Regions from separate parts of the Xanthobacter versatilis genome, predicted to be linked through region 1. Evidence: predicted binding sites of a transcription regulator. Region 1 holds the regulator's gene; each other region holds the start of a gene.
What was found. Region 1 encodes PhoB, which activates phosphate uptake and scavenging genes when phosphate is short. Its sites were predicted from a motif close to TGTCATNNANCTGTCAT; they were not measured.

Region 1 (6,823 bases):
TGGGGCACCGTGGGCGGCGCCTGGCTGTCAGGCGAGCGGGCGGCGCGGCAGGTGCTGGGGCTGATCGGGGTACGCTCGGGTTAGGAGAGCGCCGAGGCAGGCCATTGGGACCAATGGACCGGGGGGCGTGGCCGGGTTTGGAAAGAGCCGCCGCCACCCCCTCTCCCGCGTGCGGGGGAGGGTTGGGGAGGGGGCAGGCCCTCTCCCTCCTCACCGGTTGCACCAGGCAAAGGCACCGCTCGCCCCACCCTGCCCTCGCCCGCAAGCGGGACAGGGGGAGACCGGCGCTTCCCGCTCATCTCACCATCGTCGCCCTCCGGCTTGACCGGAGGGTTCATCTCGCCGCTTGTCCAAACCCCGGCCGCAGCATCCCGGCCGTTCCATGGACCCTCCGGTCAAGCCGGAGGGTGACGGCGCTCCCTCGTCGTAAGGCGCCGTCCCTCAATGGGAGCGGGCGAACATCTCGTTGAAGGAATAGCCGGCGCCACGGACGGTGCGGATGGGATCGGACTGGCGGCCGCGGTTGATGGCCTTGCGCAGGCGGCCCACATGCACGTCCACCGTGCGCTCGTCGATATAGACATCCTGGCCCCACACCCCGTCGAGCAACTGCTCGCGGGAGAACACGCGGCCGGGGCTCTGCATGAGGAATTCGAGCAGGCGGAACTCGGTAGGGCCGAGATGCACCTCGCGGCCGGCACGGTGGACCCGGTGGGTCTCCCGGTCGAGCTCGATGTCGCCGGCCCGCAGCAGGGTGGCCACGTGCTCCGGCTTGGCCCGGCGCAGCAGGGCGCGGACGCGGGCGAGCAATTCGGGCACCGAGAACGGCTTCACCACATAATCGTCGGCGCCGGTGGCGAGGCCGCGCACGCGCTCGGTCTCCTCGCCGCGGGCGGTGAGCATGATCACGGGCAAGCGCTCGGTCTCGGGACGGGTGCGCAGGCGCCGGCACAGCTCGATGCCGGACAGGCCCGGCAGCATCCAGTCGAGGATGACGAGATCGGGCACGCTCTCGCGCAGCCGCGTCTCGGCCTCGTCGCCGCGGCCGACGCTTTCCACGCCGTAGCCTTCCGACTCCAGATTATAGCGGAGCAGGAGGGTCAGGGGCTCCTCATCCTCGACGATCAGAATATGCGCCGGCACTGTCTATCACCTGTCTTCACTACTTCGGCCGCCCGACCCGGGTGGATCCGGATCGGGAGCAGCCATCACGTCCGCTCAGCCCATCAGGCCTGGGCGGAACGACCGGGAAAGGCCAGGGTGGTCTCGCTGGAAGCATCCGCCTTGGGACGGCTCTCCGGCAGGTTCTGGCCCGTGACCATGTAATAGACGATCTCCGCGACGTTGGTCGCGTGGTCGCCGATGCGCTCGATGTTCTTCGCGCAGAACAACAGGTGCGTGCACACGGAGATGTTGCGCGGGTCTTCCATCATATAGGTGAGGAGCTCGCGGAACAGGGACGTGTACATGGTGTCGATGGCGCCGTCGCGGCCCCACACTTCCACCGCCTTGGCCTCGTTGCGGGCGGCGTAGGCGTCGAGCACTTCCTTCAGCTGTTCCAGCACCAGGTCGGAGATGTGCTCCACGCCCCGCACCAGCTTGGCCGGATGATACTCGCCCTCGATGGCGATGACACGCTTGCCCACGTTCTTGGCCAAGTCGCCGATGCGCTCGAGGTCGTTGGCGATGCGGATCGCCGACACGATCTCGCGCAGGTCGTTGGCCACCGGCTGGCGCTTGGCGATGACGAGGATTGCGCGATCCTCGATCTCGCGCTGCATCTGGTCCACGGTGCTGTCGAGCAGCACCACCTTCTGGGCCAGGGCGCCGTCACGCTTGATGAGCGAGGACACGCCATCGGCCACCAGCCGCTCGGCGAGGCCGCCCATCTCCACCACCTTGCGGCCGATTTCCTTCAACTCCTGGTCGAAGGACGAAACGGTATGCTCCGGCATCGGAATGATCCTTCTCAAGCATTTTCCGGCGAAGCGGGCAAAGGCTCGCGTGACGAAAATGCACTAAAGCAAAAACAGGAGGCAGCGTCGCGGCGGACTGGCCGCAACGCTGCCTGAACCCTCAGCCGAAGCGGCCGGTGATATAGTCGCGCGTCTTGATCTCCTTCGGATTGGTGAAGATCACGTCCGAAGGCGCCACCTCGATCAGCTCGCCGAGATAGAAGAAGGCGGTGATGTCGGCGCAACGCGCGGCCTGCTGCATATTGTGCGTGACGATGACGATCGTGAAGTCCTGCTTCAGTTCGTCGATCAGATCCTCGATCTTCGAGGTGGAGATGGGGTCGAGGGCCGAGGTGGGCTCGTCCAGCAGGATCACCTCGGGGCGCACCGCGATGGTGCGGGCGATGCACAGGCGCTGCTGCTGGCCACCGGACATGCCGAGCGCCGAGGTGTGCAGGCGGTCCTTGGTCTCGTCCCAAATGGCGGCCTTGCGCAGGCACCACTCGACGCGCTCGTCCATCTGCGCCTTGGTGAGCTTCTCGTGCAGCTTCACGCCGAAGGCGATGTTGTCATAGATGGACATGGGGAACGGGGTCGGCTTCTGGAACACCATGCCGATGCGGGTGCGCACGATGGTGGAATCCAGCTCCTTGCCGACGATGTTCACGCCGTCATACAGCACCGCACCCTCGGCCCGCTGGCCGGGGTAGAGGTCGTACATGCGGTTGAACACGCGCAGCAGGGTGGACTTGCCGCAGCCCGAGGGGCCGATCATGGCGGTCACCCGCTTTTCCGGCACCTGGAAGTTGATGTTCCGCAGCGCATGGTTGCTGCCGTAGTAGAACTGCAGGTTCTCCACCTTGATCTTGGCGGGGGCCGCCAGCGCATCGGGGCGCGCGGCGACCGAGGAGGAGAGGTTGAAGGTGGGATCGACGGCTGAAGTCATTTTGGCCTCGCTTCGGAGGATGAATTCGGAAGGGTTCGGGTCCGCGGGAACCTAAGGGCGACCTAGTGGCTCCGCGCGAGGAACAGGCGGGACGCCACGTTGAGCACGAGCACGCCCACGGTGATGAGCAGCGCCCCGGCCCAGGCGAGCGAGACCCAGTCGTCGAACGGGCTGCCGGCAAACTGGTAGATGGCGATGGGCAGGCTCGCCATGGGCTTCGACAGGTCGGTCGACAGGGCGTTGTTGCCGAGCGAGGTGAACAGCAGCGGCGCCGTCTCGCCGGCCGCGCGGGCGATGGCGAGCAGGATGCCGGTGACGATGCCCGCCCGCGCCGCCCGCCAGGTGATGAACATGACCACCTTCCACTGCGGCGCGCCCAGCGCGAAGGCGGCCTCGCGCAGGCCCACGGGAACGAGGTTCAGCATGTCCTCCGTGGTCCGCACGATCACCGGGATCACCAGGATGGCCAGCGCCAGCGAGCCGGCCCAGCCGGAGAAGCCGCCGAACGGCACCACCAGCAGGGTGTAGATGAACAGGCCCACCAGGATGGAGGGCGCCGACAACAGGATGTCGTTCACGAAGCGGGCGGCGGAGCCGATCTTCGTGCCCTTGCCGTTCTCGGCGAGGAAGGTGCCGCAGAAGATGCCGATGGGCCCGCCGATGATGAGGGCGATGCCGATCTGGATCAGTGAGCCGACGATGGCGTTCAGAAGGCCGCCGTTCTGGCCCGGCGGCTTGGTGACCTGCGTGAACACGTTGAGGCCGAGGGCGGGCAGCCCGCGGGACACCAAGGTCCACAGGATCCAGCCCAGGAGGAAGATGGCGAGGACGGCAAAGCCCGTCGAGATCGCCTTGACGGTGGTGTCCTTGGCGCGACGCGCGGCGAGGGAGGCCATGATTGCCTGCTCCTTGATCAGTCGAGCCGCGAGCGAACGAGCGCCCGGGACAGAGCCAGCACGATGAATGAAATGACGAACAGGATGAAGCCGAGCTGCAGCAGCGAGGTCAGCTTCAGGGACCCGATCCCCGCTTCCGGGAACTCGTTGGCGATGGTGGAGGCGATGGTGGCGCCCGGCGCGAACAGGGAGGCCGACATGCGCGTGGCGTTGCCGATGACGAAGGTGACCGCCATGGTCTCGCCCAGGGCGCGGCCGAGGCCCAGCATGATGGCACCCACCATGGCCGTCTTGCCGTAGGGCACCGAGACGTTCTTGTAGACCTCGTAGGTGGTGGCGCCGATGCCGTAGGCGGATTCCTTCAGCATGGGCGGAACCGATTCCAGCGTTTCCACGAACATGGCAGTGATGAAGGGCAGGATCATCACCGCGAGGATGAGGCCGGCGGTGAACATGCCGGAGCCCAGCGGCGGGCCGGCGAACAGGGCGCCGATGATCGGCAGGTTGCCGATGGTATCGATCAGCGGCGGCTGCACATAGGCGGCCATCAGCGGGACGATGACGAAGAAGCCCCACATGCCGTAGATGATGGAAGGCACGGCGGCGAGCAGTTGCACCGCGACGCCGATGGGCCGCTTCAGCGGCTGGGGGGCGATCTCGGTGAGGAAGAAGGCGATGCCGAAGGAGAGCGGCAGGGCCACCACCACGGCGATGATGGCGCTGAACAGCGTGCCGTAGATCATCACCAGGGCGCCGTAATTCTCGGTCACCGGGTTCCACGCGGGCGACCAGATGAAGTCGAGCCCGAAATGCTTCAGCGCCGGCAGGCCGCCCTGGAACAGCTCGGCGATGATCAGGCCGAGCAGGACGAGGACGAAGATGCCGCTCGCCCACAAGAGGCCGACGAAGATCGGGTCGGAGATCCGGCCGGTCGCCTTCGCCTTGGTGATGGGCTGGACCGATCCAGACCCCATGCTATCCACCGTCGCGTCCATTGGATGCCTGTCCCCCGCGCGCCGCAGCCGGCGGCCTGATCCGAAGCCAGGGCTCAACGCGCTGTCGCGCCGCCCGTCATCTGGGTGCCGCCGCCCGCCCCACGGCGGAAGGAAACGCGCACCCAGTCAAGAAAGAAGCGCCGCCCCGGTGGGGGCGGCGCAGATGAGTGCCAGGATCAGAGGACGGGCTTGCCGTCCGGACCCTTGATCTCGCTCTTGAGGGCTTCTTCCACCTGCTTCACGACCGACTCGGGAAGCGCGATGTAGTGCATGCCCTCGGCGATCTCGGCGCCTTCCTTAGTGTAGGCCCACTGGAAGAACTTCATGACTTCGCGGGAAGCCTCGACGTTCTTCGGGTCCTTCGGCAGAAGGATGTAGGTGGGGCTGACGATCGGCCACGCCTCGGGGGCCGGGGCGTCGATCATGGACGCGGCGAAGTCCTTGGCGCCCTTCCAGTCGGCAGAGGCGGCGGCGGCCTGGAAGCCGGCCACTTCAGGGCTGACGAACTTGCCGGCCTTGTTCTGCAGCTGGGTCACCACCAGCTTGTTGGCGGCGGCGTAGATGAATTCCACGTAGCCGATGCCACCCTTGGTGTTCTTGACGGTGCCGGTCACGCCTTCGTTGCCCTTGGCGCCCGCGCCGGTGGGCCACTGGACCGAGGTGGCGGAGCCCACCTTGGACTTCCAGTCGGGGCTCACCGCCGAGAGGTAGGAGGTGAAGATCGAGGTCGTGCCCGAGGAGTCCGAGCGGTACACCGGCACGATGGCCGAAGACGGCAGCTTCACGCCGGGGTTGAGGTCCGTGATGGCCTTGTCGTCCCACTTGGTGATCTTGCCGAGATAGATGTCGGCGAGCACCGGGCCGGTCAGCTTGAGCTGGTTGGTGACGATGCCGTCGAGATTGACGGTGGCGACCACCGAGCCGATCACGGTCGGGAACTGGAGCAGGTTGTTGGAGGCGAGCTTCTCGCCGGGCACGGTGGCGTCGGAGGCGCCGAAATCCACGGTGCGGTTGATGATCTGGTTCTGACCGCCGCCCGAGCCAATGGACTGGTAGTTCAGCGTGCTGCCGGTCTTCTCTTTGAACTTCGCGCCCCAGGCCTGATAGACGGGGGCCGGGAAGGAGGCGCCAGCGCCGGTGAAATCGACGGCTTGAGCGCTGCCAGCGAACAGCGTGCCTGCCACGGCGATTGCGCCGAGTGCGGTGGTGAGCTTCACGGTAATTCTCCTTGCCAAATCCGCTGCCGGTCCAGGCCTGACGCCGGGGCAACATTGGGCTCGGGACTCTTAGCCCCGGTCAGCCAAGGTTCTATGACGACCGCGTGACACGGAGATGACGCTCTAAGCGGCTGTCTGCCCGCCATTTTTTTCCGGACCCGGCAAAGCGTCAAGGCGCACGCTGAAGGTTGCGCCTTCGCCCAGCACGCTATCGATGCCCAGCCGGCCCCGATGGCGGGCCACGATGTGCTTGACGATGGCGAGCCCCAGCCCCGTACCGCCCTGGTCGCGGCTCGCCGCCACGTCCACCCGGTAGAAGCGCTCGGTGAGGCGCGGCAGGTGCTCGGGGGGGATGCCGGGACCGAAATCGCGGATACTCACCACCGCCGTACCATTCTCGCGGAACAGGCGGACCTCGATCCTTTTGCCGGGGGCGCCATATTTCAGCGCATTCTCCACGAGGTTCTCGAACAGGCGGATCAGCTCATCCCGGTCGCCCAGCACCTCCAGCGGCACGGCGTCCTTCACCTGATCCAGCGTCACGCCGCGATCCCTGGCGAGGGGGGAGAGGGTGTCGCACACATGGGCGAGGATGCCGCCGAGATCGACCTTGGTCTGCGGCCGCACATGGGCGTTGAGCTCGATCCGCGACAGGGAGAGCAGGTCGTCGATGAGCCGCGACATGCGCCGCGCCTGAGCCGCCATGATGGCGAGGAAGCGCTCGCGCGCCGGAGCATCGTTGCGCGCCGGGCCTTGCAGTGTCTCGATGAAGCCGGACAGGGAGGCGAGCGGGGTGCGCAGCTCGTGGCTGGCA
Region 2 (6,823 bases), on a different contig from region 1:
GGGACGGGGTGCGCGCCACCAGGGCCAACCGCTTCGACGGCGTCATGAACGACCTGAAGATGCTGGGCGAGCGCAGCATGGTGTGCGGTCTGCACGTGCATGTGGAATTGCCCGACCCCGACGAGCGGGTGGACGTGATGCGCCGCATGGTGCCCTACATCCCCCATTTCATCGCCCTCTCCACCTCGTCCCCGTTCTGGGGGGCCAAGCAGACTGGGCTCATGGGCTATCGGCTGGCGGCCTTTGACGAGCTGCCCCGCACCGGCCTGCCCGAGATGTTCGAGACCGCCGCCGCCTATGAGCGCTACATCGACGCCATGGTGGAGGCGCGGGCCATCACTGATTCGAGCTATGTGTGGTGGGCCATCCGCCCCTCGCGCCAGCTGCCCACGCTGGAGCTGCGCGCGCCCGACAGTTGCACCCGCATCGAGGACACCGTGGCGATCGCGGCGCTGTATCGCGCGCTGGTGCGCTTCCTGGTGCGCAATCGGCACCACAACAAGGATGTGGGCACGGTGGACCGGGCCATCGCCGACGAGAACAAGTGGCGCGCCCAGCGCTATGGCATCCACGGTTCGTTTGTGGATCTGGCCCAGCGCCGCGCGGTTTCGGTGCGCGATGCGGTGGACGGGCTCGTCCATCTGGTGGGGGAGGATGCGGAGGCCCTCGGCTGTCTCGATGCCCTCCTGTACGTGCGCACCATCGCCGAGGCGGGCACCAGCGCCGACGTGCAACTGGCGGTCTTCCAGGAAGCCCATCACCGCACCGGCAAGCGCGGCGAGGCCCTCGACGCGGTGAAGACCTGGCTGGCCAACGCCACGCTGCAGTGAGGGGGCCGGGAACGATCATCCCCGGCCCGGAATCTCACAGCTGGAACGGGACCACGGTCTGCTGCTGCACGCCGAGGCCGGCGATGCCCACGCGCATCACGTCGCCTGCCTTCAGGAAACGCGGGGGCTTGAAGCCGAGGCCGACGCCGGGCGGGGTGCCGGTGGTGATGACGTCGCCGGGCTCCAGCACCATGAACTGGCTGATGTAGTGCACCAGGAACGGGATGCGGAAGATCATGGTCTTCGTCGAGCCGTTCTGCACCTTCTCGCCGTTGACCTCGAGCCACATGGCGAGATCCGAGGTGTCGGGGATCTCGTCCTTGGTCACCAGCCAGGGGCCGAGCGGTCCGAAGGTCTCGCTGCCCTTGCCCTTGGCCCACTGGCCGCCGCGCTCGATCTGGAAATGGCGCTCGGACACGTCGTTGCAGATGAAATAGCCGGCCACGTGGTCGAGGGCGTCCTTCTCCTCCACATAGCGGGCGCGGGTGCCGATGACGAAGGCCAGCTCCACTTCCCAGTCGAGCTTCAGCGAGCCCTTGGGGATCATCACGTCGTCATCGGGACCGACAACGCAGTTCGGCGCCTTGTTGAACAGCACCGGCTCGTCCGGGATGGGATTGTTGGTCTCGGCGGCATGGTCCGCGAAATTGAGGCCCACGGCGACAAAATTACCCGGCCGTGCCACGCAGGAGCCGAGGCGTACGCCCTCGGGAGCGAGCGGCAGGGAGGCCGGATCGACCGCCGCGATCTTGGTGAGGCTGGCGGGCGAGAGCGCCTCGCCGGCGAGGTCGGGGATGACCGAGGACAGGTCGCGCACCTTACCGGTTGAATCGATTAGACCCGGCTTTTCCTGCCCTTTTTCCCCGAAGCGGACCAGCTTCATCGGTGGAACTCCCTAGTGGTATCATTGGATGTCAAGCGCGTGCGGCGCGCGGTCGCTCGCCGGGCGCGCACGCTGGCGCGGACGGGGGCATTGGTCAATGGTGGGGTTCCAAGAAAATGCATGCCATGCTCCGAACCCTGCCGATGATTGACCAGATCCTGCCCCTCGTCCTGTTCTGTTTCGTGGCCGGCGTCACGCCCGGACCCAACAACCTGATCGCTGCGGCGTCCGGGTCGCGCTTCGGCTTCCGGCGGACCGTGCCGCAAATGCTGGGGGTGGCGGTGGGATTTCCGCTGCTGGTCCTGGCCATCGGCCTCGGGCTCGGCCGCCTGTTCGTGGCAGTGCCGGCCCTGCATCTGGCGCTCAAGCTGGCCGGTGCCGCCTATCTGCTCTACCTCGCCTGGAGCCTGCTCCATGCCGACGCACCGGACGCTGGGGAAGGCGGGGCAGAGTCGGCACCCTCCTTCTTCGGGTCGGCCGCTTTCCAGTGGGTCAATCCGAAGGCCTGGACGGTGGCCCTGAGCGTCATTCCGACTTTCGTCGACCCGGCGCGAGATGTCCTGGCGCAGGTTCTGACCGTTGCGCTGGTATTCTCGCTGACGGCGCTGCCATCGCTGGCGCTTTGGGCGATGTTCGGCGTCGCGTTGTCGCAGCTGCTTTCAGACGAAAAGCTGCGTCGACGCGTCAATGGACTTTTAGCCGCCTCTGTAGCTGCCAGTGTATTACTGCTGTTTTTCTGACCATGCCGTAACGATGAGCGTTTGCGCTTCCGTTTTTCGCGCAAGCGTCATAAAAAGGAAACGAGACTCCGGCTAAGTCCGGACTGCGCTTCGAAGGCGCAAGGTCAGTTGTCGAGACTTCGACGTCGAAAGGCCGTCGCAAGTCGCCTGCCCGGTGAGGGAAGTTCCCCAGCGGCAGGTCAAGGCGGGAGGTGATTGCGTGAGCGACAGTCCCCAAGCGCGCCGCTTCCGCGCCCTTTTCATTTCCGATGTCCATCTCGGCACCAAGGGCTGCCAGGCGGATCTCCTCATCGACTTCCTCAAGTACCACGACGCCGACACCATCTATTTGGTGGGCGATATCGTGGACGGCTGGCGGCTGAAGTCCTCCTGGTACTGGCCGCAGAAGCACAACGACGTGGTGCAGAAGCTGCTGCGCAAGGGCCGCAAGGGCACGCGCATGGTCTATCTGCCCGGCAACCACGATGAATTCCTGCGCGATTATTACGGCACCCATTTCGGCGGCATCGAGGTGGTGGAAACCGCCATCCACGAGGCCGCGGACGGCAAGCGCTACCTCGTCATCCATGGCGACGTGTTCGACGTGGTGGTGCGGCACGCCAAGTGGCTCGCCTTCCTCGGCGACTGGGCCTATTCCGCCGCACTGACCACCAACACCTATGTGAACAAGGTGCGTCGCCGGCTGGGCCTCACCTACTGGTCGCTGAGCCAGTGGGCGAAGCTGAAGGTGAAGAACGCCGTCAACTACATCGGCAAGTTCGAGGAAGCGGTGGCCGACGAGGCCAAGCGCAACGGGGTGGACGGCGTCATCTGCGGTCATATCCACCACGCGGTCATTCACGACCAGTTCGGCGTCAGCTATGTGAATTGCGGCGACTGGGTGGAAAGCTGCACCGCCATCGCCGAATATGAAGACGGCCACCTGGAGATCATCTGCTGGACGCGGAACCTCCAGAAGGCCCCGGCGGAGCAGCAGGACATGGTCGAGGGGGCGCGCGCGGCGGCTTGATGCGGGTTCTTGTGGCCACCGATGCGTGGCATCCACAGATCAACGGTGTGGTGCGCTCCCTGGAGTACACCGCAAATGAAGCGGCCGCCCTCGGTGCAGAACTGGAATTCCTGAGCCCGCAGGGGTTCAGGTCCATTCCCATGCCCAGCTACAACGAGATCCGCCTGGCGTTGGCCACCCCGCGCATGATCATGCGGCGGATCGAGGCCATGCAGCCGGATTTCGTGCATATCGCTACGGAAGGTCCCATCGGCATCCTGGTGCGGCGGGCGTGCATCGCCTCGCGGCGGACCTTCACCACCTCGTACCACACCAAGTTTCCGGAATATCTTTCCGCCCGCGCCCCGGTGCCGGAGCGGCTGACCTATGCCTGGCTGCGCTCGTTCCACAATGCGGGCGGTGGCGTCATGGTCTCCACCGCGACGCTGGAGCGCGACCTTGAGGCGCGGGGCTTCAAGCGGCTGATGCGCTGGTCGCGCGGGGTGGATGCGGAGCTGTTCCGCCCCCGTCCCGAGGCGACGCTGAACCTGCCCCGCCCAGTCTATCTGTTCGTCGGCCGGGTGGCGGTGGAGAAGAATATCGAGGCGTTCCTGGAGCTGGACCTGCCCGGCTCCAAGGTGGTGGTGGGCGGCGGCCCGGCACTCAACAGCCTGAAGGAGCGGTTTCCCGCGGCCCATTTCCTCGGGCCGAAGGAGGGCGAGGACCTGGCGCAGGTCTACGCCGCCTGCGACGTGTTCTGCTTCCCCTCGCGCACCGACACCTTCGGCATCGTGCTGCTGGAGGCGCTGGCGAGCGGCCTGCCTGTGGCCGCCTATCCCGTGACCGGCCCCACCGACGTGCTGGAGGATGCCACCGAGCCGGTGGGCGTCCTCGACAACGACCTGCGCACCGCCTGCCTGAAGGCGCTGGAGCTGTCGCCGGCGGCGGCTCGGCGATTCGCGCTTCGCTATACGTGGCGCGAAAGCGCGCGGCAGTTCATCGATAATGTGCTCATCGCCCACGACATAGGTCCCATCGCGCGCCGCTATCGCCTTCGCCGCCGGCGTCGGATAGCGTCCGGCGCATGAGCGCCACAACCATCTCCAGTCCCGTCCCGATTCCCTGCGTCGCTGACGTGGAGGCCGCCGCCCGCCGCATCGCCGGCGTGGCCGTGCGCACGCCCCTCGTATTTTCCCCGATCCTCAGCGAGCGCACCGGCGCGCGCGTGTTCCTGAAGCCGGAGACGCTCCAGCGCACCGGCTCCTTCAAGTTCCGTGGCGCCTATAACCGCATGGTGCAGATCCCTGAGGCGGCGCGGGCGGCCGGCGTGGTCGCCTGCTCGTCGGGCAACCACGCGCAAGGGGTTGCAGCGTCCGCCCGGCTGCTGGGCATGCCGGCGGTGATCGTCATGCCCCACGACGCCCCGGCCCTGAAGCGCGACCGCACCCGGGCCCTCGGCGCCGAGGTGGTGGGCTACGACCGCCGCACCGAGGACCGCGATGCCATCGCCCGCGCCATCGCGCAGGAGCGCGGCGCCATCGTGGTTCCGCCCTATGACGACCCCCATGTCATCGCCGGGCAGGGCACGGTGGGCCTGGAGATCGTGCAGGACCTCGCCGCGCTGGGCCTTGTCCCGGATCTGGTGGCGGCCAATGTCTCCGGTGGCGGCCTCGTCGCCGGCATTGCGCTGGCGGTGAAGGCGCAAGCGCCCGGCGCGCGGGTGGTGGCCTGCGAGCCCGCCGGCTTCGACGACCATGCCCGCTCGTTCCGCTCCGGCGTGCGCGAGCGCAATCCTGAGCCGTCCGGCTCGTTCTGCGACGCCCTGCTGGCCCCGACCCCCGGCGCGCTGACCTTCGAGATCACCCGCCCGCTGGTGGGCGAGGGCGCATCCGTCACCGACGCCGAAGTGGCGCGGGCGGTGGCCTTCGCCTTCCTGGAGCTGAAGCTGGTGGTGGAGCCCGGCGGCGCGGTGGCGCTGGCCTGCCTGCTGGAAGGCCGGCTCGGCGTCTCCGGTGGCACGGCGGTTATCGTGCTCTCCGGCGGCAATGTGGAGCCCGAGACCTTCATCCGCTGCCTCGCCGCCTGAGCCTGGCGGTGGCGAATCAGGTGAGGGAGGTCGACGGACGTCCGGCGCTGAAGCTGCGGCTCGGCGGCGCCTATGCGGCGTTCTTCCTCGCCATGGGCATCCAGCTGCCCTATCTGCCCCTGTGGTTCCAGCATCGCGAGCTGGGACCCGAGGCCATCGGCGTGGCCCTGGCGGTGCCCATGCTGGCACGCCTCGTATCGATGCCCCTGCTGGGCCTGCTCTCCGACCGGCTCGGCCGGCCCAAGGCGTTGCTGGTCGCGCTGGCGGTGGCGACGGCCTGCGGCATGGTGCTGCTCGCCCTCTCTGCGGACTTTCTCGTCATCCTCGTCGTGCTGGCCTTCACCGCCCTCGCGTGGATGCCGAGCCTGTCGTTGCTGGATTCCTATGCGTCCCGGCAGGCGCGGGCCGGGCAGGCAGACTATGGCAAGGCGCGGCAATGGGGCTCCGCCTCGTTCCTCGTCGCCAATCTTGTGGGCGGCGCGCTCGTCGGCATGCTCGGTGCCGGTTCCGTGGTGCTGATGATGCTGGCGGGCCAGCTCGCCTATGTGCTCGCCACCCTCGCCCTGCCCGAACTGCCACGTCCGGAGCCCCGGCCGGCGCCGGTGAGCGGGCGGCGGGCGCGGCTGGGGGTACTCGGCGGGATCGTGGCGGCGGCGCTGGTGCAGGCGAGCCATGCCACGCTCTATGCCTTCGCATCCGTGAGCTGGAAGGCCCAGGGCTATTCGTTCACTGCCATCGGCGTGCTGTGGGCGGTGGGGGTGGCGGCGGAAATGGCGCTGTTCCGCTTCGGCACCCGCCTCGTGGTCCGCTTCGGACCCCATGCGCTCATCGCGGTGGGCGGGATCACGGCAGTGGTGCGCTTCGCCGTCATGGCGAGCGAGCCGCCGCTGGCCGTGCTGGTGCTGCTGCAACTGCTGCACGCCTTCACCTTCGCCGCCACCTTCCTCGCCATGGTGGAACTCGTGAGTCGCAGCGTGAGCGAGCACCGCTCGGGCACCGGCCAGACCGCCGCCGCCTGGATCGGCAGCATCCTGATGTCATCCGCGAACGTCGCGTCAGGCCCGCTGTGGGCCGCCTTCGGGCCGCTGGCCTTCCTGGTTTCCAGCGCCATCGGGCTGGCGGGGGCGCTCGCCGCGCTCCTCGCCGCCCGGCTTCAGCCCCACAGCTCCGGCTCGGGCGGATAGACCACGGCGCCCTCGTATCGCAGCCCCGGCGTGCGGTCGCGGGCGAGCAGAAGCGGGCCGTCGAGGTCCACCACCTGCGCCCGCTGCGCCACCAGCAGGGCAGGGGCCATGG
Region 3 (6,823 bases), on a different contig from region 1:
GCCATCCGAACATGGCAGGACTTCGCCCGCGACGACATCACCATGATCAACCGCGAGAAGGGGGCGGGATCGCGGGTGCTGCTCGACGAGAACCTGAAGCTCCTCGATCTCTACGCCAGCCGGATTAAGGGCTACGATAGCGAGAACCAATCCCATCTCGCCGTGGCGAGCGCAGTGGGCCGTGGCGACGCCGACGTGGCGGTGGGGATGGAAAAGGTCGCCCGCCAAGTAGATAATGTGGACTTCGTCCCACTGAAGAGGGAACGCTACGACCTTGTGGTCCGTAAAGAGCATCTCGACACACCGGAGGTCGCGACGATGCTCAAGATCCTGCGCTCGGAGCGGTTCCAGAACGAGTTCAAGAGCATCGGCGGATATGACATCACCGACATCGGGAAGATCGTGGCTGAGACGTGAGGCCGAATCTACTGCCGTCGCTGAAGCGCCCGAATGCCAAGTCCACGAGCGAACTTCCCGCCGCCTCCCACCGAGCCGAACGCCTCAGCCGAACCGGCCGGTGATATAGGAGCGCGTGCGCTCCTCGGTTGGGTTGGTGAAGATCAGGCTGGCCACGTCGTATTCCACCATGTGGCCGAGATGCATGAAGGCGGTGAAATCCGAGATGCGCGCCGCCTGCTGCATGTTGTGGGTGACGATCACGATGGTGTAGGCGCCCCGCAACTCGTCCATCAGTTCCTCGATCTTCGCCGTGGCGATGGGGTCGAGGGCCGAAGTGGGTTCGTCGAGCAGGATGAGCTCCGGATCTGGGGCGAGGGTGCGGGCGATGCACAGGCGCTGCTGCTGGCCGCCCGACAATCCATAGGCGGATTCCTGGAGGCGGTCCTTCACCTCGTCCCATAGGGCGGCTTGGCGTAGCGCGGCTTCCACGCGCCCATCCACTTCGGAGCGATTCCGGATGCCCCGGATGTGGAGGCCGGATGCCACATTCTCATAGACCGATTTCGGAAACGGGTTGGGCTTCTGGAACACCATGCCGATGCGCAAACGCGCGAGCATTGGATCTACTTCCGGCGCCACGATGTTGATCCCCTCCGGATAGAGGATGATCTCGCCCTGATACCGGTTGCCCGGATATAGGTCATGCATGCGGTTGAAGCAGCGCAGGAGCGTGGACTTTCCACATCCCGACGGCCCAATGAGGGCGGTGACCTTACCCTCGACGATCGGAAGCTCCACCCCCTTGAGCGCCTGGTTGTCGCCGTAGAAGAAATTGAGGTTGCGAACAGAAGCGCGCAGGGGGGCGGGCTCCTTGCTGGCCACGGCGTCCAATGCTGGGGTCACGGCGGTCATCTCGTTCTCCGAAAGGCCGGGCTGCAGCATCAGCGCATGCTCCGGCGGATCTTGTAGCGCAGCCAGATGGCGATCGCATTCATCAGCAGCGTCATAAGCAGCAGAATGAGACCGGTTGCTGCTGCGTTCACGTGGAACGCCGCCTGGGGACGTGAAACCCAGTTGAACATCTGGATCGGCATCACCGTGAACGGCGAGTTGAGCCAGTTGAAATTGATGAACGGAAAGGTGTCCTGGACCGGTGAAGGCGGCAGGAAGGCGATGAAGGTGAGCGCGCCGATGGTGATGATGGGCGCGGTCTCGCCGATGGCCCGTGACATACCGACGATGGCACCCGTGAGGATGCCGGGACGCGCGGTGGGCAGGATGTAGCCGCTCACCGTCTGCCATTTGTCGGCGCCAAGCGCATAGGCGCCCTCGCGGATCTCGAGCGGGATGGAGCGCACCGCCTCGCGTGTGGCGACTATGATGATGGGCAGGATGAGAAGCGCCAGCGTGATGCCCGCAACTAGAATCGTCTGGCCCATGGCGAAGCTCTGCACGAACAGGCCGAGGGCGAGCAGCCCATAGATGATGGAGGGCACGCCCGCGAGATTGGTCACATTGATTTCGATGAGATGGGTGATCCAGTTCCGCGGCGCATATTCCTCAAGATAGAGGCCTGCTGCGACGCCGAGCGGCACCGCCAGCGCCGTCGTCACCAGCATCACCAGCGTGGTGCCGACCCAGGCGGACAGAATGCCGGCCTCCGAAGCGCGTCGGGAGGGGAAGCTCGTCAGGAAATCAAGATCAATGCGGCCAAGCCCGTCCACCATGAAGTCCACGATGAGCGACAGCAGAACGATCATGGAAATGACGAGCACGCTGAGGCCCAGGATCGCGAAATTGCGGTCGGACCGATGCGCCCGAGCGACGATTTCCGCGTCGGAGAGGCGGCGGGAGGGTTGAGCGGCGAGCGGCTTCACGGCCATCCCCTCAATAGACTTCACGGTATTTCTGGCGGAGCCAGAAGGCGAGAATGTTGAAGGCGAAAGTCATGAGGAACAGCGTCATGCCCGCCGCGAAGATGGTGAGATAAGCGATGGAGCCATGTGGCACGTCGCCGAGGCTGATCTGGACGATATAGGAGGTGATCGTGGCTGCGCCCTCCAGAGGGTTCAGGGCGAGCTTCGCCTGCTGGCCCGCAGCAATGGCCACCACCATGGTCTCGCCCACCGCCCGCGACATGCCGAGGATGTAGGCCGCCGTCACCCCGGAGAAGGCGCCGGGGATCACCACCCGCGTCGCCGTCTGGAGCCGCGTGAAGCCCAGCGCATAGGCCCCCTCCCTCAGTTCCGCAGGGACCGCGCGCATGGCGTCCTCGCTCACGGAAACGATGTAGGGCAGGATCATGATGCCCATGACGATGCCCGGCACGAGCAGGTTGAAGCCCGCCAGCCCGGGAATGAAGATCTGGAAGATGGGCGTGAGGAACAAAAGAGCGAAATAGCCGAATGCCACAGTGGGCACGCCTGCGATAAGCTCCAGAAACGGCTTGATGGTCTCGCGCACCTGTGGCCGCGCGAACTCCGACAGATAGATTGCGAGCACGGTACCGGCTGGAATCGCGACGAGCAGGGCGATGAGCGAACTCACCAAAGTACCGGATACCAGAGTCATGATGCCGAAGTGCTTGTCCTGAAACACCGGCGTCCATTGTGTGTCGGTCAGGAAGGAGATGATCGACACCTGTGCGAAGAATTTCAGGCTTTCGGACAGGAGGACGTAGACGATGCCCGCCGTGACCAGGACAGAGAGTGCGGCACTGAGAAACAGGACAACGCGCATGATGCGGTCCACCACCCGGCGTCGCGCCAGGAAGACCGGAGAAACCGTCAGGCGCAACCGGCCTGTTCTTGAGTCTGGAGACACCGGTGCGACCACGTCCAACCCTCACCTGAATGGAGGGAGGCGCCGGAGCACCTCCCTCAGGTCCCTCAAGATCACCTGTCAGTAGACGAGCTTTTCCTTGACGAGATCCTCGACGGAGACGCCGACCTTGGACCCGGTGAAGCCGGTGCCGATCTCACGCTTCTTGAAGCGCTCCTGGAACACCTTCAGGGCGGCCTCGGGCAGCGGCACATAGCCGACTTCCTTGACCAGCTCGACCGCGTGCTTCGGGTCCTGGTAGAACTCAACGAACTTCGCCACCTCCGGACGGGTTTCGGCCGCCTTCTTGTTCACGTAGATGAAGATCGGCCGCGACAGAGGCTGGTACTTGCCGGTGCGGGCGTTCTCGACCGACGGCTCCACGGCGGGCGCGGCGTCATCGACCTTGATCTTCACCGCCTTCAGCTTGCCGGTGTTCTCTTCATAGTAAGCAAGGCCGAAAAAGCCGAGGGCGTTGGGATCGCCCGCCACGCCCTGGACCAGCACGTTGTCATCCTCCGATGCGGTGAAGTCGCCGCGGCTGGAATGCTCCTTGCCGACGATGGCGGCGGTGAAATAGTCGTAAGTGCCTGAGTCGACGCCCGCGCCGTAGAGCACCAGCGGCCGATCCGGGTAGCTGTCGCGGACCTGCTTCCAGTTGGTGATCTTGCCCTGGGCCTCGGGCTCCCAGATCTTCTTCAGATCCGCAACCGTCATCTCGCTCGCCCAGGTGTTGGACGGGTGGACGATGACCGTGAGCGCATCAAGGGCGACCGGCAATTCGATATACTCGATGCCGGCTTCCTTGCAGGCCTTCTGCTCGGCGGAGGTGATGGGGCGCGAGGCGTCAGAGATGTCGATCTCTCCGCGGCAGAACTTCTTGAAGCCGCCGCCGGTACCGGAGATGCCGACCGTCACCTTGATATCCTTGTTCGCCTTCTGGAATTCCTCCGCCATGGCTTCGGTCACGGGGAATACCGTGGACGACCCGTCGACCTTGACCAGTGCCTGGGCAGCGGCGCCGTTGAAGGCCGCGCCGGTAGCGAGCAGCGCGAGGGCGCTCGCGAGAGTGATGATCTTCATGAGGATGCCGTCTCCCTGGACAGTGCCGCTAGGGCTTCTGATGCTCACCTAGCCTCACGGGCTCTAAGCATGTTATGTAACAAATTCATGACAATTTGTGTATATCGAGCGATATTCCTGAATCAACAGAGATTTTATCGAATATGACGCAACGTAGTTCTAGGCTATGGTTGGCTTTATTTCATGTAAATCATATGGACATCGTGGCAATTGTCCATGGTTGATTGCAATTTTTGAGAGGCTATCCGACTTCGATTGACGTATATTACTTATATAAAGTCCATATGAAGCGCCTATTATTCATTTCTCCTCCCGAACAAATTTGCCTCTCAACCTCGCGAGCATTCCGTCTCTACATTACATCATTTCCATTTGTATCGACATATCGATAATTTATACTATCGCTGCGATTGGCGCGACGCAAATGGCGTCACAAGAGTGACATGAAGGCCATATAGCGATCTGTCCACTCCTATCGACATAATGACTCGTATGGAGCTATCTGTTTCCAGCGATATGTCGCTAGGACCCAAGGGAGGCCAGCCGTGAATCGCATTCTTGTCTGGACAGCTGCGGCGACGCTCGCGGCCCTGTCGATGTTCGCGCCTCCGGCGCGCGCCGCGGAGGTGCGGGGTGCCGGCTCCACCTTCGCCTATCCGATCATCTGGAAATGGGCGGAGGCGTTTCGTGAGCGCACAGGCCACATCGTAGGATACCAGTCGGTGGGTTCGTCGGCCGGCGTCAACCGTATTAAGGACGGGGTGGTGGATTTCGGCGCGTCCGACAAGCCGCTGAAGCCGGAAGAACTGGAGAAATATGGCCTCGGCCAGTTCCCCATCGTGTTCGGTGGCGTCGTTCCGGTGTTCAACGTGGACGGCGTGGGGCCCGGCCAGCTCCGCTTCACCGGCGCCCTTCTCGCTGACATCTATCTCGGCAAGGTCACGACCTGGTCCGATCCCGCCATCAGGGCCCTCAATCCCGACGTCAAGCTGCCCAACGCGAAGATCGTGGTGGTGCACCGTTCCGATGGATCTGGAACCACGTTCAACTGGGTGTCCTACCTTGCCAAGGCGAGCCCGGAGTGGAAGCAGCAGGTCGGCGAAGGCAGCGCAGTCGCCTGGCCGGTGGGGTATGGCGCGCGCGGTAACGAAGGGGTCTCGACCGAGGTCAAGCGGGTCCCGAATGCCATCGGCTATGTCGAATACACCTATGTGGTGCAGGTGAAGCTGGCCTATGGCCTCGTCCAGAACCGTGCTGGCAAGTTCATCGCACCCAGCGCGGCGGCGTTCCAGGCGGCGGCGCTGAGCTTCGATTGGGCCGGCGCCAAGGACTTTTTCGTCGTCATCACCGATTCCCCCGCCGAGGATGCCTATCCTATTGCGGCGACCACCTTCGCTCTCATGTACCGCGAGCCGAAGGTGCCGGCGAACAGCCAAGCCGCCTTCGAGTTCTGGCGTTTCGCCCTGGGCGAGGGCGAGAAATTTGCGTCCGAGCTCGGCTATGTTCCCTTGCCGCCGGCTCTGGTCCAGCAGGTCAAGGACTATTGGGCCAGGACCTTCAAGGGCGGCGCCTGAGGCACTTGGGCTGACGCGTGAGCAGCATTCGAACGGTGAGACAAGATGGACGAGACGAAGCTGAATGGGGAAGACGCCACGCGGATCTTCGATGCGCTGTCCCAAGGCACGCGCTTCGAGACTTATCGTCTTCTGCTGCGCTATGTGCCCTATGGCCTTCAGGCGGGCGACATCGCCCGCCTGCTGGCGGTAGCGCACAATACCATGTCGGTGCACCTCGGCGTGCTGGAGCGTGCCGGCCTTGTCACGTCGCGGCGCGAGGGACGGTCCATCATCTATGCCGTCAGCTTGTCCACAGCGGGCCCTGTGCTGAGCCAACTGATGGCGGAGATGGGTTTTGCCGTCTCCCCCCGGTGCGGGACCGGCCCCGCGGCCTTTCCACAGCTGCGTCCTGCCGCTGGGAATGATCGCGTCTACAATGTTCTGCTGGTCTGCTCGGCCAACTCGGCACGGTCGCTGATCGCGGAGGCGTTGCTCAACCGCGAGGGGCGAGGCCGCTTCAAGGCCTACTCGGCCGGCAGTCGGCCGAAGCTCAAGCCGCACTCGATGGCTATCGATCTGCTCGACTCGCTCGGCTACGACACGACGAACCTCGCCTCCAAGAGCTGGGATGGGTTCGCCAGGCCGGATGCGCCCCAGATGGATTTCGTCATCACTACCTGCGACGCCGCAGCTGGGGAAATCTGCCCTGCCTTCCCCGGTCATCCGCTACAGGCCCATTGGGGTCTGCCCGACCCGATCCGGGTGAAGGGAACCGAAGCTGAGCAGAAGGCTGCCTTCGTTGCCACCTACCGTCGGCTCGCCGGGCGTATCTCCGCCTTCGTCAACCTGCCATTTGAGCAGCTCGATCTTGCTTCGCTCAAGGAGCGCATCGGCGAGATCGGGAAAATGGAGGGAGCGACGGACCTCACACTCTCGGGACAGGCCGCGTGAACTGTCGTCGTCCT

Region 2: V5F66_RS05965 (UDP-2,3-diacylglucosamine diphosphatase) is a predicted target of PhoB. The motif match lies at 2,488-2,504, and genes of this name have one in related genera.
Region 3: pstS (phosphate ABC transporter substrate-binding protein PstS) is a predicted target of PhoB. The motif match lies at 4,731-4,747, and genes of this name have one in related genera.

What each region holds. Positions count from the first base shown of each region.
Region 1 is NZ_JBAFVB010000015.1:60,009-66,831, reverse strand. Features, by position in the region: gene V5F66_RS21230 (flavin monoamine oxidase family protein) at 1-84, shown strand, start outside; gene phoB (phosphate regulon transcriptional regulator PhoB) at 442-1,143, opposite strand; gene phoU (phosphate signaling complex protein PhoU) at 1,227-1,955, opposite strand; gene pstB (phosphate ABC transporter ATP-binding protein PstB) at 2,077-2,901, opposite strand; gene pstA (phosphate ABC transporter permease PstA) at 2,964-3,797, opposite strand; gene pstC (phosphate ABC transporter permease subunit PstC) at 3,815-4,771, opposite strand; gene pstS (phosphate ABC transporter substrate-binding protein PstS) at 4,969-6,009, opposite strand; gene V5F66_RS21195 (ATP-binding protein) at 6,133-6,823, opposite strand, start outside.
Region 2 is NZ_JBAFVB010000002.1:501,066-507,888, reverse strand. Features, by position in the region: gene V5F66_RS05980 (carboxylate-amine ligase) at 1-830, shown strand, start outside; gene V5F66_RS05975 (fumarylacetoacetate hydrolase family protein) at 865-1,713, opposite strand; gene V5F66_RS05970 (LysE family translocator) at 1,839-2,453, shown strand; gene V5F66_RS05965 (UDP-2,3-diacylglucosamine diphosphatase) at 2,653-3,462, shown strand; gene V5F66_RS05960 (glycosyltransferase family 4 protein) at 3,462-4,529, shown strand; gene V5F66_RS05955 (threonine ammonia-lyase) at 4,526-5,527, shown strand; gene V5F66_RS05950 (MFS transporter) at 5,548-6,711, shown strand; gene dgcA (N-acetyl-D-Glu racemase DgcA) at 6,681-6,823, opposite strand, start outside.
Region 3 is NZ_JBAFVB010000006.1:62,357-69,179, reverse strand. Features, by position in the region: gene V5F66_RS13265 (substrate-binding domain-containing protein) at 1-417, shown strand, start outside; gene pstB (phosphate ABC transporter ATP-binding protein PstB) at 502-1,341, opposite strand; gene pstA (phosphate ABC transporter permease PstA) at 1,341-2,282, opposite strand; gene pstC (phosphate ABC transporter permease subunit PstC) at 2,287-3,138, opposite strand; gene V5F66_RS13245 (PstS family phosphate ABC transporter substrate-binding protein) at 3,301-4,302, opposite strand; gene pstS (phosphate ABC transporter substrate-binding protein PstS) at 4,848-5,876, shown strand; gene V5F66_RS13235 (arsenate reductase/protein-tyrosine-phosphatase family protein) at 5,922-6,809, shown strand.